Regions from separate parts of the Curtobacterium sp. SGAir0471 genome, predicted to be linked through region 2. Evidence: riboswitches for the same ligand, from Rfam matches in the RefSeq annotation. Region 2 holds a riboswitch; the other holds the start of a gene.

Region 1 (8,230 bases), 340 kb from region 2:
CACCCGCGACCACCAGGGCGCGGCGGTCGGGCGTGCCGGCCGGGGTGGCCTCGTCGGTGAGCGCGGGGGCGGCGATGTGGTTGAACGCCTTGACCACCCGGGCGCCGCGCAGGTGGTCCTGCAGGAGCTCCGCGGTGGTGGTCGTCTCGTCGTCGAGGGACGCGATGTGGCCGTCCCGTTGCGGGTAGTAGTTGTTCGTGTCGATGACGACCTTGCCGACCAGGGGCTCGACCGGGATCGTCTCGATCGCCGCGAGCGGGGTGGTGACGACGACGATGTCGCCCGCTGCCGCCGCCTCGTCGCGGGTCGCTGCTCGGGCGTGCTCGCCGAGCTCCGATACGAGGTCCTGCAGGGTCTCGGGGCCGCGTGAGTTGGCGATCACGACCTCGTGACCGTGCTGCACGGCGAGGCGCGCGAGCTGAGAACCGATGTTGCCTGCTCCGATGATGCCGATCGTTGTCATGCGGTCGTGCAACGCGGCTCGGTGCGGAGCATTCCCACCCGAGCGTGCGCCGAGACGCGCGGTGCGTCCACTCCGGTGCGGACCACCGTACGGCCGCTGTCGCTCGGGTGCATGATGGCGCCATGGCCCACGAGTTCCGCGACGAAGCCGACCGCGACCGCTACGCGATGTACGTCGACGGCGAGCTCGTGAGCGTCCTCGACTACCGGGCCGGGGACGACGCCGTGTCGTTCCCGCACACCTACACGGTCCCGAAGCACCGCGGACACGGCTACGCGGCGGAGCTCGTCGCGCACGCCGTCGGCGACGTCGAGGCCAGGACCACGAAGCGCATCGTGCCGATGTGCTGGTTCGTCGGCAAGTGGTTCGACGAGCACCCGGAGAAGGCCGACCTGCTCAGCCGCGGCGCCGCGGACTGACACATCCGACGGTCCGGTCGCAGCGTCGCTGCCGGACACGAACACCCGGAGACACCGTGCCCACCATCACCCCGTTCCTCTGGTTCGACGACCAGGCCGAGCAGGCCGCCACGTACTACACGGAGCTCTTCCCGGACAGCCGGGTCGACAGCGTCGCGCGGACCCCGGAGGGCACCGCCCTCGTCGTCGAGTTCACCCTGCTCGGCCAGCCGTACCGGGCGATGAACGGCGGCCCGGGGCACCCGCACACCGACGCCGTGTCCTTCCAGGTCGACGTCGACACCCAGGAGGAGCTCGACCGGATCTGGGACGCGCTCCTCGCCGACGGTGGTCGGCCGCTCGCGTGCGGATGGCTCCACGACCGCTGGGGGCTGACCTGGCAGGTGACCCCGTCGATGATGGGCGACCTGATGACCGGCGGCGGCGACCCGGAGGCGAACGCCCGGGTGTTCCGCGCGATGCAGGACATGGTCAAGCTCGACATCCCGGCGCTGCAGGCCGCAGCGGCCGGCGGATGACGAGGAGCCGGGGTGTCCGCCGGTAGGGTGGCGGGACCCACCAGTGCCGGGAGACCGGCGCACCCGGTCACAGGCTGGAGGACCCGATGAGCAGCCCGAGTGCAGACGTCCGCGGCGGCCGCACGACCGACGACGTCCGCAACACGGACATCGGCCGCGCCTACACCGAGCTCTCCCGCATCACCCGACGTGCGAGCATCCGGGCACGCGGCGACGACCTCGTGCTCAGCGTCGTCGACCAGTCCCTCGTCGACTTCGTCGTCCAGCACCCCGGCTGCATGGCGATCGACATCGCCCGCTACCTGCGGCTGAACCGGTCGACGATCTCCCGACAGCTCTCCGGCCTGCTCGCAGCGGGGCTCGTCCGCACCACCGACGGCGGCTCCGGCAACGCGAAGCCGCTCGAGGCGACCGACGCCGGCCGTGCCGCACTCGAGCGCTCGGTGCGTCTGCACCGCGACGCGCTCGAGGAACGGCTCGCCGACTGGTCCGACGACGACGTCGCGCTCCTCGCCGGCCTGCTCGAACGACTCGGCGCCGCCGACGAGGCCGGTCTCCCCATGCCCGCGCGCGCGACCGACGACGGCGCCGGCGCCGACACCGGTCACGGCGGCGACGGCGACCCCGGGCGCGACGGTCCCACCGCCTCGTGACCACCTCGTTCGTCCTGCTCTCCGACACCCACCTGCCGAAGCGCGCGAAGGACCTGCCCGCCGGGCTCTGGGCGGACATCGACGCCGCGGACCTCGTCGTGCACGCGGGGGACTGGGTGGACCTCGCCACCCTCGACGCCGTGCAGGGACGGTCCCGCCGCTCCGAGGGCGTCCGCGGCAACAACGACGGCCCCGAGTTCGACGACCGACTGCCGCTCGTCGCGCGGTTCACCGTCGAGGACCTGCGGTTCGCCCTGGTGCACGAGACCGGTGCCGCGACGGGCCGCGAGCGTCGGGCCGACGCCGCCTACCCGGACACCGACGTGCTCGTCTTCGGGCACTCGCACATCCCCTGGGACTCGGTCGCGCCCTCGGGCATGCGCCTGCTCAACCCCGGGTCGCCGACGGACCGCCGTCGACAGCCCGACTTCACCTGGATGCGGGGCACGGTGGACGGGCGCGCACTGACGGTCGAGACGGTCCGCCTGCCCCCGGCAGCCCGCTGACGCGACGCAGCGGTCGGGACGGCGGGCAGGGACCGCGCGGACGCTCCGGACGGGAGGCGCGGCTGCTGTCCGCCCCGCGCCTCCCGTCCGTCCCGTGGCGGGTGCCACCGCCGTGGTCCGGTCAGCCGCGCCAGCAGGGCGGCTCCGTGGGCATCCGGAAGAACGCGAGCTCCCACTCGGTCGACTGCCGGTGCGCCCGCGCCATCCGCCCCCGCTCCGCCGGGTCCGCAGCCGCGGCGAGTGCCTCGACCCGTGCGGTCGCCGCGGCGCTCGCCGCCGCGAACGTCGGGTCCCCGTACGCACCGAGCCAGTCCGCGAACGGGTGTCCCTCCGGAGCGTGCCCGAGCTGCGTCCCGACCCAGGCGTAGACCCGGAAGCACGGCAGCACGGCGGCGGCGAGCACCCCGACCGACCCGCTGTCGGCCGCGTCCTGCAGGTGGGCGAGGTACCCCGCGCAGGTCGGGTGGACCGGGTCGTCGGCGTGGGTGCCGGCCAGATGGCGGTGGTGCAGGTCCCGTGCCTCGTCGGCGCAGCCCTGTGCGGCTGCGGCCCACTCCGCTGCGGCGTCGCCGTCCGAGGCCGTTGCCAGGCGCCGGAGGTGCTGCTCGTAGGCCCGCAGGTAGTGGAGGTCCTGCGCGAGGTACCCGGCGAACACGTCCGGGTCGAGCGTGCCGTCGGCGAGGCCCTCCAGGAAGCCGCACGAGAGCGTCGCGTCGAGGGTCTCCGCGACGTCCGTCCACCACCGGTCCGTCCAGGTCACCGCGGGCAGGGCCGCACGGGTACGGGCGCCGTGGTCGACCGGGCCGTTGCCCGTCCCGACGTGCAGGGCGTCGGCACCGCGGAGCGCCTCGGTGAGCCAGGACTTCGCCTCGCCGACCGCGAGCTCCCAGTCGCCGTCGCGTGCCGCCAGCGTCGCGATCGCACTCGACAGCGAGCACCCCGTGCCGTGCGTGTTGGTCGTGGCGACCCGCGGCCCCCGGAAGGTCCGGGCGGAGCCGTCGGGCCGGACGAGCACGTCGTCGGAGGTCGGGCCGGTGTCGTGGCCGCCCTTCGCGAGCACCAGGACGTCCCAGCGGCGGGCCACCAGAAGTGCGGCCTCCAGGGGTGTCGCGGCGGTGCCCCCGGCGAGCGCGACGAGGTCGGTCAGCTCCGCGCGGTTGGGGGTCACCAGGTCGGCGAGGGCGAGCAGGTCGCCCATCGCGGCCGCGGCCTGCGGGTCGAGCAGCCGATCGCCGCTCGTTGCGACCATCACCGGGTCGACGACGACCACGGGTGGGCGGTGCTCGCGGAGCCAGTCGGTGACCGTGCGGACGACCTCGACGGTGCCGAGCATCCCGACCTTGACCGCGTCGACCACGACGTCGTCCGACACGGCGTCGAGCTGCTGCCGGAGGAACCCGACGTCGGGCACGTGCACCGACCGGACCCCGTGGGTGTTCTGCGCGACGAGGGCCGTGACGACCCCCATCCCGTAGCCGTCGTGCGCCGCGATCGCCTTGAGGTCCGCCTGCAGCCCCGCGCCGCCGGTCGGGTCGGTGCCCGCGATGCTGAGGACACGCGGGACGAGCAGCCCGCCCGGTCGAGCCTGCACGACGTGCCCCGTGCGCCCCGACGCTCCGGTGCCGGTGCCGGTTCCTGCGCCCGGGGCGGTCATGCCCCGCTCCACGCGCGGACGTAGGCCGCTGCCGCCGCGTGCGGGTCGGCGGCGGCGCAGATCCCGGCCACCACCGCGACGCCCGCGGCACCGGCCGCCCGCAGCGGCGCGACGTCGTCGAGGGCGACCCCGCCGATCGCGACGCACGGGAGCCCGAGCGGCCGAGCAGCGCGCACGATCCGGGCGACGCCGTCGACGCCGAGCGCCGGCGGGTGGTCCGGCTTCGTCGCGGTGGGGTGGACGACACCGACCCCGAGCAGGTCCACCGTGCCGCGGGGCAGCGCCGCGACGGCGGCGAGGTGCTCCGGCGTGTTCGCGGTGAGCCCCACGTGGGCGTCCGGCCCGAGGAGCGCCCGGGCGGCGGCGACCGGCAGGTCCGACTGGCCGAGGTGGACGCCCGCGACCCGGCGTCCGGCGCGTCGGGCTGCGAGCGCGACGTCGGTCCGGTCGTCCACCACGACGGTCGCGCGGTCCCCGACGGCGTCGGCCACCGCGGCGGTCAGGGCGAGGAGGTCGCGGACCGGCGCCTGCTTGTCCCGCACCTGCACGAGCCGCACGCCGGCGTCGACCGCGGCACGGACGACGCCGAGCACGCCCCTGCCGTGCCGGTCGACGAGCACGGGGTCGGTGACCAGGTAGACGCCGAGGTCCACCGGGGCGCTCACGGTCGGACCGCCGCAGGTGCCGTGACGTGCGTCGTGACGCGAGCCACCCGGACGACGTCCTCGGGGGTCAGCGCTGCCAGGCGGTCGAGGAACAGTGGCTGGAACGTGCCGGGCCCGCCGGCGTCCCGTGCGGCCAGCTCGGCGGCGACCGTGTGGACGAGGGTGCCGGCGACGGCGGCCGTGCCGGGGTCCTCCGGGACCACCGCCGCGAAGGCGGCGATCACGGCGCCGAGCGCGCAGCCGCCCCCGGTGATGCGCGTCAGCAGCGGTGTTCCGTTCGCGACCCGCACCACGCCCGTACCCGGCGCGACCAGCAGGTCGACGGGACCGGACACGGCGACGGCGCCCACGAGCCTCCCGTCCGACGCCCGGAGCGCGGCCTCCCGTGCCTCGTCCGTCCCGGCGGTGCTGTCGACCCCGCGGCCCCCGTCGGCGGCGCCGAGCAGTGCGAGGACCTCCGAGGCGTTGCCGCGGAGCACGGACGGCCGGAGCGCGAGCAGCTCGTGGGCGAGGGCGGTGCGGACCGGCAGCGAGCCGACCGCGACGGGGTCCAGGACCCACGGGGTGCCGGCGTCGACCGCGGCGGTGACCGCCTCGACCGACGCCGCGCGCGGCTCGGGATGCGGTGTGCCGGTGTTGACGAGCAGGGCGTCGGCCACCCGGGCGAACGGGCCGGCCTCGGTGGTGACGTCGACCATCGCGGCGGAGGCGCCGAGGGCGAGCAGGACGTTCGCCGTCACGTTCTGCACCACCGTGTTCGTGATGCACTGCACCAGGGGGCTGCGGGCGCGCACCTCCTCGAGCAGCGTGGCGGTGCGGGCAGCCCAGTCCGGGGACGGGGCGCCGGCGGATCCGGGTACGGGCGCAGCAGTGTGCATGGACGATCCCTTCGCGAGTACGAGCTCGAGCAGGTTCGACGGGTGTGATCTCAGCCGCTCGGTGCGGCACCCCGTGTCTCGGACGACACCGTACACGACGTCCGACTTCGTCCTCCGGGCACACCGGGGGTGCGGTGTGCCAGTGTTGACGGGTGCCTGACGTGACCCCTCCCGGACCGCCGCCCGGACCCCGAGACCCCGGCGACGCGTGGGCCGTCGGACCGGACGGCACGAAGGCCTGGGGACGCTTCGGCGCGGCCGGACTGCTCGTCGACGACGGCGCCGGACGCGTGCTCCTGCAGCACCGCGTGGAGTGGAGCCACCACGGCGGCACGTGGGGCATCCCCGGCGGAGCACGGCACCAGGGCGAGGACGCCGTCACCGCGGCGCTCCGCGAGTCCGCCGAGGAAGCGGGGGTGCCCGAGGACGGCATCGACCTCCGGCACGCCGCCGTGCTCGACCTCGGGTTCTGGACCTACACGACCGTCGTCGGCCGGGCCCGGACCCCGTTCGAGCCGGTGATCGCCGACCGCGAGAGCCTCGCACTGTCGTGGGTGCCCGTCGCCGAGGTCGACGCGCTGCCGCTGCACCCGGGCTTCGGTGCCTCGTGGCCGGCGCTCCGAGCCGCGATCGAGACCGTCCCGCACGTGGTGGTCGACGCGGCGAACGTGGTCGGCAGCGTGCCGGACGGCTGGTGGCGGGACCGCGCGGGTGCGGCGGAGCGACTGCTGTCGTCCGTGGCGGCGCTCGCCGCACAGGGCGTGGACGCGGGGGAGCTCGGGCTGCCGTTCGCGCGGTGGTGGCCTCGGTGGACGGTGGTGCTCGAGGGTGAGGCACGTGCCGCAGCGGCGACGGGGAACGGTGCCGGCGGGACGGCCGGGGTCGGCGCGGACCACGGCGGCGCCTCGGTCGCGGTCGTCCGGGCCGAGGGCTCCGGCGACGACGCGATCGTCGAGGCCGCCCGCTCGGCGCTCGACGACGGTCACGCACCGGTCGTCGTCGTCACGGCGGACCGGGAGCTCCGGACCCGCGTCGAGGCCCTGGGCGCCGAGGTGCGCGGCCCGGGCTGGTTCCGCGAGCAGTAGCCCCGACCGCCGCTCCGTCAGTCCTCGGGCACGTAGCGCCGCGACGACACCAGCAGCGCCACCCACGACACCACGCCGAGCCCGACCACGACGGCCAGGACCACCGACACCGGCACCCCGGCGCCACCCACGACCGCCGCGATGACGGCCGGCGCGAGGAACCCGCTGTAGGCCACCGCGTAGAACGCCCCCGTCAACCCGGCCAGGTCCCGCGACCCGGCGATCCGCTGCACCTCGAGCAACGACGAGACCAGCGCGGTCCCCATCCCGACACCGATCACCACGTTCGCCACGAGCCCCACCCACACCGACTGCAGCTCGATCGCCAGGAGCACGATCGCGATACCGACGGTCACCACCGCGACCGCGGTCACGAGCCCGCGCGCCGAGGACACCGAGTGCACCCGCTTCGCGAACGGCTGCACGGCGCTCGACACCCCGAGCGCCACGACGGTCGCGGCCGTGGCGAACACGAGCCCCCACTGGCCGGTCGCACCGGCCAGCCGGGTCGGCAGGTACCCGTAACCGATCGCGGCCGACCCGAAGATCCACGGCGCGGCGACGACGACGACCCGCGTGAACCGGCGGTGCCCGGCGCTCGGGATCGCGAGCTGCCGCCACCACGGCCCGGCCAGACCGCCGTGCACCGCGGTCTCCGGCGCCCGCCACACCACGAGGGCGAACGGCGCCGCGACGCAGACGTGCACGAGGAACGGCAGGACCTCGGGCGCGGGACCCCACTGCGCGATCCCGCCCGCGACGAGCGCACCGATCCCGGACCCGAGCGTGAACGCCAGTGATGCACGCCGTGCTCCCGAGCCGACGTCGGCTCCGGGGTCGTGCCGTCCCTGCGAGAGCTCCTTCACCCAGCTGTTGCCGACCGCCATCGCGATGCCCACCGTCACCCCCGAGAACAGCCGTCCGGCCGCCAGGAACCCCGGCCCCAGCGGCCCGAGTGCCAGGAGTCCGCTGCCGACGACCGCGGCGCCGATGCCGACGAGCATGAGCGGCTTCCGTCCGTGCCGGTCGGACAGTGACCCGGCGACGAGCAGCGCGGGTGCGAGCCCGAGCACGTAGACGCCGAGGAAGGCGTTGACGAGCAGGGACGAGTAGTGCGCCCGCTCCTCGTACATGAGCAGCAGCGGCGAGAACTGGTTGCCGCCCCACGAGCACACGAAGACCGCACCCCAGACCATCGCCCACGGCGCCACCCGGCTCGCCGGCACCGCGACCGACCCGGTGGTCGGGATGCTCCCGGTCGCACCGCTCACAGCGCACCCCGGTGCGAGGCCACGTGGGCGCGGAGGACCGCGGCGTACCGCTCGGCGTCGCCGTCGTCGAGTGCGGCGGCGAGTGCGCGGTGGTCGTCGAGCGACGCCTGCAACTGCT
Region 2 (8,230 bases):
TCGACCGTGGTCGGCGAGCCCGCGCGCGCGTCGCGCCATCGCGAGCTGGCGCCAGTCCTCGCCGAGCAGGGTCGTCATCCGCACCGCGGCGAGGGCCCCGAGCACGAACCGCGCCGGCAGCCGCAGCAGCTGTGCGAGCCCGTCCGCCAGGTCGGTCGGGTCGACCCCCACGAAGAGCAGCACCGCCGGCAGCCCGACCGCGAGGACCCGCAGCGCCGTCGCCAGCGCGAGCGCCAGCGATCCGTCGGTGACGTGCGCGAAGCCGAGGTCGAACCACTCCCGCCCGGAGGGCCGCCCGTACAGTGCGATGCTCAGCGCCGTCAGGGGCACGGCGACGAGCACCGGCGACGCCCGCAGTAGCGCGGTCCGCGGTGGGATCCGGAGGACCGGCAGGAGCAGGAGCTCCAGCGCGAGCGCGACCGATGCGGACACGACGTCGAGGCTCGTCACGAGGCACACGCCGAGCGCGAGCACACCGAGCATCGCCGCCACGGGTTGGACTCCGGCGACCCCGCGTCGGGTCCGGACGGGAGGCACGGCTCCCCCACCCTCGTCGGCGTGCGCGGTCGAGGTGGTCACCGGTGCACCTCCGTGGTCGGTCGGTTCAGGTCGGCACCGTCCGCCGCCCCGGTCCGTGCGTCCGCCGACGCCTCGTCACCGCCGCGCGTCACGGGTTCGGCCCGTGCGTCCGCCGACCACTCGTCGCCGCCGCTCGTCGTCGCCACGGGGTGTGCGCCGTCGGCAGCGAGCACGACCTCGTCGGCGTCGAGCGCGCGGACGAGGTCACGGTCGTGGGTCACCACGACGAGCGCCGTCCCCGCGTCCGCCGTCGCCCCGAGCAGGTCGACCACGGCCTGCCAGGTCGCGCGGTCCTGTCCCGAGGTCGGCTCGTCGAGCACGACCACCGGCGGCCTCGAGGCCACGACGGCCCCGATCGCGAGCCGTCGCTGCTCACCACCGGACAGCGTGAACGGGTTGGCGTCGGCGAGGTGCCGCAACCCGAACAGGTCGAGGAGCTCCTCGACCCGAGCGTCCACGTCCGTCACGCCGAGCGCGCGCGGGCCTGCGGCGAGCTCCTCGCGGACGCTGCGTGCGACGAACTGGTGCCCGGGGTCCTGGAACACCGTGCCGATCCGGGCGGCCAGCTGTCGGCTCGTCCACCGGTGTGGTGCGGGACCGGCGTCCTCGGCCAGCCCTGGCGTCGCCCGGAGCGTGCCGCCCGCGGGTCGCAGGAGTCCCGCGAGGGTGAGGCCGAGCGTCGACTTACCGACGCCGTTCGGGCCGGTGATCGCGAGGACCCGGCCGCGCCGGACCCCGAGGTCGATGTCGCTGCCGACGCGGGTGCCGCCGGTCCGTCCGAGGAGCCCACCGCGGGCGGTCGCGAGTCCCAGCGCCTCGAGCAGCAGCGTTCCCCCGTCGAGCGGGCGGAACGTGCCCTCGTCGGGCGGTGCACCCGGTGCGGTTCCGCCCGCTCGCGAGGAGGCCCGGTCCGCTGGCGCAGGAGCGCCGCCCGCTCGCGACGCGCCCCCGCTCCCTGGCGACGCGCCGCCGGCCGCGCGCGACGGGACCCCGCCTGCTCGGGACGAGCCCCGGGCCGGCTCGGCGCCCGGCACCCACACGCCGGCCGCGGTGAGCGCAGCGCCGTGCTCCGCGAGCACCGTCGCCGGGGCCCCGTCCGCGACCACGCCGCCGCCGGGTTCGAGCAGCACGAGGCGGTCGACCAGGTCGAGCCAGGTGCCGATCCGGTGCTCGACCACGAGCATGGTCGCGCCGGTGGTGTCGAGCAGCGCCCGGACGGCGTCGTGGACCTGCGCCACCCCCTCGGGGTCGAGGTTCGCGCACGGTTCGTCGAGCACGAGCACCCCCGGACGCATCGCGAGCACCCCCGCGAGCGCCAGACGCTGCCGCTGCCCGCCGGAGAGCCGGCTCGTGGACCGGTCGAGGGGCAGGTCGAGTCCGACGACCCCGAGCGCGTGCCGGACCCGTTCCCAGGTCTCGGCCCGGGGCACCCCGGTGTTCTCACAGCCGAAGGCCACGTCGTCGCCGATGCGCGACATCACCGTGTGGGCCTCGGGGTCCTGCATGACGAGGCCGACGCGCCCGCGGACCGCGCGGGGGTCGGCACCGTCGACCAGGACGGAGCCCTGCACGGCTGCCGCGGTGTCGTCGTCGGGGTCGGGTTCGTCGGCCAGGACCGCCGCCACCGCACGGAGCACCGTCGACTTGCCGGCGCCCGATGGACCGACGACCGCGACGCGCCCACCCGGCTCGACGACGAGGTCCAGGCCGCGGACGGCCCAGGCGTCGCGCCCGGCGTACCGCCAGCCCCAGTCACGGAAGACGACGCGCGCCGCCCCCGAGGACGACACGGCGGTCACCGGGCGGCGCGGGACCCGCGCTCGGCCTGCTCGGCGGCAGGCGTCTCGGTGTCGGTGGCCACCGCGTCCGCCGAGGTCGTCCCCGGGGCCTGCGACCGTCGAGCGTGCTCACGCCCCGCTGCGAACGAGGAGAGCACCCCGGTCGCGGCGAGCGCCCGGACGAGCAGCCACGAGCCGAGTCCGGCGATCACGGCGCCGGACACCACGGCGGACACGACGTAGACGGTCTTGAAGGCGGCGTCGAGGCCCGGGTACCAGAGCACCGTGTCGTTGATGCCGAGGGCGAGGCCGGCGGCGGCACCGGCGAGCACGACGACCGGCAGGCGGTAGGCGCGGTACAGGAACAGCGCGAGCACGAGCTCGGCACCGAGGCCCTGCACGAGGCCGGCCTCGAGCGTCAGCCACCCCCACTGCGTGCCGAGCAGCGCCTCGACGCTGGCGGCGACCATCTCGGCGTAGAGCGCGGCGCCGGGCTTCCGGACGACGATCGCGACGACCGGTCCGGCGAGCAGCCAGACCCCGCCGAAGAGCGCCTGGGTGCCGGGCAGGACCAGACCGGCGACGGCGCTGATCGGCTCGTAGCCGAACTCCCAGAGCTTGAAGACGACGCCGATCGCGACGGCGAGGACGCTGGCGACGACGATGTCGACGACCCGCCAGCGCAACGAGCGCTTCGGGGCGGTGGACGGTACTGCGGACTGCGTGGTTGCAGGCATGGTTGCTGACTCCTCCCTGCGCCGGCATGACCCGGATCAGGTTCGACGGTCGGAGCGCCGTTCGCTCCCTCTCAGCCCGGCGGTCCCGGACTCCCGTGTGTGTGGCAGCAGTCTAGACGCGGTCACGTCGTGTGACGCGTGCACGTGACGGACGGGAGGCCCGTGGCGGCGTCGCCACGGGCCTCCCGTCCGGTGGTTCACTTCTTGAGGGCGCGGATCACCTTGCTCAGGGCCTTGCCGGTCACCCAGATGGTCGGGATGCTCACCGCGAGCAGCGAGATGAGGTTGGGCTCGAACTGCAGGTCCTGTCCGGGGCGGCGCACGTAGGCGCCGACGGGGATCGATGCGCCGCCACCGCCGCCACCGCCGTTCTCGTCGTCGCCGCCGGCGCCGAAGCCGAACCAGCCGATCGACACCGGGATCAGGGTCTGGTCGCCGACCTCGACCGGCTCCCCGTAGTTCGTCGAGACGCCCACCGGGCGCACCTTGTCTGCGATCTGACTCACGATGTTGGCCATGCGCGCGAGGCTACTCGGCGGTTCCTCCACAGGGTGGGGTCGGGCCCGCGGTGTCCACGGCTGTGGCTTGTCTGCGGACGCCGGAGGCTCGCGCCGATATGTTGACGAAACCCACACCTGGAGGACCGTTTGCACACCTGGCCCGGCAACCCGTACCCCCTCGGGGCGACCTACGACGGCAGCGGCACGAACTTCGCCCTGTTCAGCGAGGTCGCCGACCGTGTGGAACTGTGCCTCTTCGACGACGCGGGGAACGAGGAGTGCGTCGACCTGGTCGAGGTGGACGCCCACGTCTGGCACGCCTACCTGCCGAACGTCGCCCCGGGGCAGGAGTACGGCTTCCGCGTGCACGCCCCGTACGACCCGGCGAACGGGCTGCGCGGCAACCCGAACAAGCTGCTCCTCGACCCGTACGCCAAGGCGACGAGCGGCGACATCGACTGGGACCAGGCGCTGTTCTCGTACACGTTCGGCGACCCGGACTCGACCGACGACCAGGACTCGGCGTCCCACATGATGAAGGGCGTCGTCATCAACCCGTTCTTCGACTGGCAGGGCGACCGGGCACCTCGGATCCCCTACGGCGAGACGGTGATCTACGAGGCGCACGTCAAGGGCCTCACCGAGACGCACCCCGACGTGCCCGAGGAGCAGCGCGGCACCTACGCCGGCGTCGCCCACCCGGCCGTCATCGAGCACCTCAAGCGGCTCGGGATCACGACGCTCGAGCTCATGCCCGTGCACCAGTTCGTCAACGACTCGACGCTGCAGGAGAAGGGGCTGTCGAACTACTGGGGCTACAACACCATCGGCTTCTTCGCCCCGCACTCGCACTACTCGTCCTCCGGCGACCGCGGCCAGCAGGTGCAGGAGTTCAAGGCGATGGTGCGCGAGCTCCACCGTGCGGGCATCGAGGTGGTCCTCGACGTCGTCTACAACCACACGGCAGAGGGCAACCACCTCGGCCCGACGCTGTCGTTCCGCGGCATCGACAACGCCGCCTACTACCGCCTGGTGGAGGACGACAAGCGGTACTACATGGACACGACCGGCACGGGGAACTCGCTCAACGTCGGGCACCCGCACTCGCTGCAGCTGATCATGGACTCCCTGCGCTACTGGGTCACCGAGATGCACGTCGACGGGTTCCGCTTCGACCTCGCCGCGGCGCTCGCCCGCGAGTTCTACGAGGTCGACCGGCTCGCGGCCTTCTTCGAACTGGTGCAGCAAGACCCGATCGTGTCGCAGGTGAAGCTCATCGCCGAGCCGTGGGACGTCGGGCCCGGCGGGTACCAGGTCGGCAACTTCCCGCCGCAGTGGTCGGAGTGGAACGGCAAGTACCGCGACACCGTGCGCGACTTCTGGCGGGGTGAGCCCTCGACCCTCGGCGAGTTCGCCTCGCGGATCTCCGGGTCGGCGGACCTGTACGAGCACGACGGCCGGACGCCCAAGGCGAGCATCAACTTCATCACCGCGCACGACGGCTTCACGCTGTACGACCTCGTCGCCTACAACGAGAAGCACAACGAGGCCAACGGCGAGGACAACAACGACGGCGAGAGCCACAACCGGTCGTGGAACTCCGGGGTCGAGGGACCGACGGACGACCCCGACGTCGCGGCGCTCCGGCTCCAGCGTCGGCGGAACTTCCTCGCCACGCTGCTGCTCAGCCAGGGCGTGCCGATGATCGCCCACGGCGACGAGCTCGGCCGGACGCAGCACGGCAACAACAACGTGTACGCGCAGGACTCCGCGATCAGCTGGATCGACTGGGAGCACGCCGACGACGAGCTCGTGCAGTTCACCGCCGACGTCGTGAAGCTGCGGCACGACCACCCGACGTTCCGGCGCACCCGCTACTTCAACGGCCGACCGGTGCGCCGGGGCGAAGGCGAGCCCCTGCCCGACGTCGTCTGGCTGACCCCCTCCGGCGATGCGATGGACCCGGAGGACTGGGACTCAGGATTCGGCAAGAGCGTCGGCATGTACCTGAACGGCGAGGGCATCCGCGGGCGCGACCGCTGGGGCGAGCGCGTCACCGACGTGGCGTTCCTGACCTACTACAACGCCCACGACGACGTCGTGACGTTCACGCTGCCGCCCGAGGAGTACTCCCCCGGGTGGACCGTGCGGATCGACACGGCCGAGCCCGGGGCGCGCGAGACCGTGCTCGACGCGGGAACCCCGCTCGACGTGCCGGCGCGCTCGATGATCGTGCTCCGCGCCGAACCCGACCACGAGGTCACCACCACCGAGGTCGAGTCGGTCGAGGGCGGGCGGCAGTCCACCCCGACCAACCCGGCGGCGTCGACCGCCACATCCGCGACCGACCCGGGGTCCACGGCCTCCCCCGCATCCCCGCCCGCATCCGCTGCGCCTGCTGCAGACCCTGATGCGACCGACACCGACTCGCCCGACACCGAACCCGAACCCGAATCCACAGGAGCCACCGCGTGAGCGCTCACCGCGTCCCCACGTCCACCTACCGGTTGCAGGTCACCGCCGACTTCGACCTCGCCGCCGCCCGGGGCGTGGTCGACCACATCCGCACGCTCGGTGCGGACTGGGTCTACCTCTCCCCCGTGCTGCAGGCCGAACCCGGGTCCCAGCACGGCTACGACGTCGTCGACCACTCGCACGTCGACACCGAGCGTGGCGGCGACGCCGCGCTCCGGGCGCTCGCCGAGGCCGCGCACGCCGCCGGTCTGGGCGTGCTCGTCGACATCGTGCCGAACCACGTCGGCGTCGCCACCCCCGAGGCGAACCCGTGGTGGTGGTCGCTGCTCGAGTCCGGCCAGGGCTCCCCCGTCGCGTGGGCCTTCGACGTCGACTGGCAGGCCGGCGACGGTCGCATCCGCATCCCGGTGCTCGACGACCGGCTGCTCGACGCGGTCGAGCTCCGCGACGGTCGGCTGTACGTGGGTGAGACCGCGTACCCGACCGCCGAGGGTACCGTGCAGGACGGCGACGACGTCGAGACCGTGCACGCCCGCCAGCACTACGAGTTCGTGCACTGGAAGCGTGCCGACCACGACCTCAACTACCGCCGGTTCTTCGCGGTGAACACCCTCGCCGCCATCCGGGTCGAGGAGCCCGAGGTGTTCGCGTCGTCGCACGCCACGATCGGCGGCTGGTTCCGCGACGGGCTCGTCGACGGCCTGCGCATCGACCACCCGGACGGCCTGTACGACCCCGCCGGGTACCTGCAGGACCTGCACGAACTGACCGGCGGTGCGTACACGCTCGTCGAGAAGATCCTCGAGCCCGGCGAGCAGCTCCCGTCGTCGTGGCCGGTCGACGGGACGACCGGGTACGACGCCCTCGCCGTGGTCGACCGCGTGTTCGTCGACCCCGCCGGCGAACAGCCGCTCAGCGCCGCCTCCGGTGCCGAGCCGACCGACTGGCAGCAGCTCACGCACCACACCCGACGTGGGATCGCGGACGGCATCCTCGGCAGCGAGGTCCGTCGGCTCGCCCGGCTCCTCGCCCCGGTGGCGCCCGATGTGCCCGAGGACCGGATCGTGGACGCCGTCGCCGAGATCGTCGCCTCGTTCGAGGTCTACCGGACGTACCTGCCCGAGGGCGTCCACCACCTCGTCGACGCCCTCGAGCGCGCGGCCGAGGCCCGTCCGGACCTCGACGACGTGATCGACCGCATCGCCCCGGCGCTCGTCGACCCCGGTCACGCGGCGGCCGTGCGGCTGCAGCAGACGTCGGGCATGGTGATGGCGAAGGGCGTCGAGGACACCGCGTTCTACCGCACGTCGCGCCTCACCACCCTGAGCGAGGTCGGCGCGGACCCGAGCCTGTTCGCCGTGTCCGTCGAGGACTTCCACCAGGCACAGCGGGACCGCCAGGGCAGCTGGCCGCACACCATGACCACGCTCACCACGCACGACACCAAGCGCAGCGAGGACACCCGCGCACGCATCACGGTGCTCGCCGAGCTCGGGTCCGAGTGGACCGCTGCACTCGAGCGCCTGCAGTCGCTCGCCCCGCTCGACGACGCCGTGTTCGCCGACCTGCTCTGGCAGGCGATCGTCGGTGCGCGGCCCGCCAGTCGCGAGCGTCTGCACGCCTACGCCGAGAAGGCCTCGCGCGAGGCTGGCGACAGCACGACGTGGACCGAACCGGACGAGGCGTTCGAGCGCCAGATGCACGCCCTGGTCGACGCGTCGTTCGACGACCCCGAGGTCGTGGCGGTGCTCGACGAGCTCGACCGGGTGGTGGACGCCGCCGGCTGGTCGAACGGCCTGGGCCAGAAGCTCGTGCAGTTGACGATGCCCGGTGTGCCGGACGTCTACCAGGGCACCGAGAGCTGGGACCGCTCGCTCGTGGACCCGGACAACCGCCGACCCGTCGACTACGCGGAACTCCGACACGTGCTCGCCGGGCTCGACGGCCCCGAGGACGACGGCCCGGAGCAGCTTCCCGCCATCGGGCTCGACGGTGCCGTGAAGACCCTCGTGGTGAGCCGCGCCCTGCGCCTGCGCCGCGACCACCCCGAGCTGTTCACCCGCTACCTCGGCCTCGAGGCCACGGGGAGCGCCGCCGACCACGTGCTGGCGTTCGACCGCGGTGGTGCGGTGACCGTCGCGACCCGTCTGCCCGTCGGACT

The links. A riboswitch is a leader RNA that binds a small molecule or an ion and turns the genes downstream of it on or off. The one in region 2 is predicted to bind thiamine pyrophosphate.
Region 1: linked by a shared signal. The riboswitch ahead of thiM (hydroxyethylthiazole kinase) and the one ahead of C1N91_RS04520 (ECF transporter S component) in region 2 are both predicted to bind thiamine pyrophosphate.

What each region holds. Positions count from the first base shown of each region.
Region 1 is NZ_CP027869.1:1,318,708-1,326,937, forward strand. It holds gene C1N91_RS06055 (NADPH-dependent F420 reductase) at 1-463, opposite strand, end outside; gene C1N91_RS06060 (GNAT family N-acetyltransferase) at 586-882, shown strand; gene C1N91_RS06065 (VOC family protein) at 939-1,400, shown strand; gene C1N91_RS06070 (MarR family winged helix-turn-helix transcriptional regulator) at 1,487-2,053, shown strand; gene C1N91_RS06075 (metallophosphoesterase family protein) at 2,050-2,559, shown strand; gene thiD (bifunctional hydroxymethylpyrimidine kinase/phosphomethylpyrimidine kinase) at 2,681-4,213, opposite strand; gene thiE (thiamine phosphate synthase) at 4,210-4,878, opposite strand; gene thiM (hydroxyethylthiazole kinase) at 4,875-5,756, opposite strand; TPP riboswitch at 5,745-5,840, opposite strand; gene C1N91_RS06095 (NUDIX domain-containing protein) at 5,909-6,841, shown strand; gene C1N91_RS06100 (MFS transporter) at 6,859-8,112, opposite strand; gene C1N91_RS06105 (GntR family transcriptional regulator) at 8,109-8,230, opposite strand, start outside.
Region 2 is NZ_CP027869.1:974,254-982,483, reverse strand. It holds gene C1N91_RS04530 (energy-coupling factor transporter transmembrane component T family protein) at 1-579, opposite strand, end outside; gene C1N91_RS04525 (ABC transporter ATP-binding protein) at 576-2,378, opposite strand; gene C1N91_RS04520 (ECF transporter S component) at 2,375-3,094, opposite strand; TPP riboswitch at 3,090-3,201, opposite strand; gene C1N91_RS04515 (hypothetical protein) at 3,292-3,612, opposite strand; gene glgX (glycogen debranching protein GlgX) at 3,742-6,069, shown strand; gene treY (malto-oligosyltrehalose synthase) at 6,066-8,230, shown strand, end outside.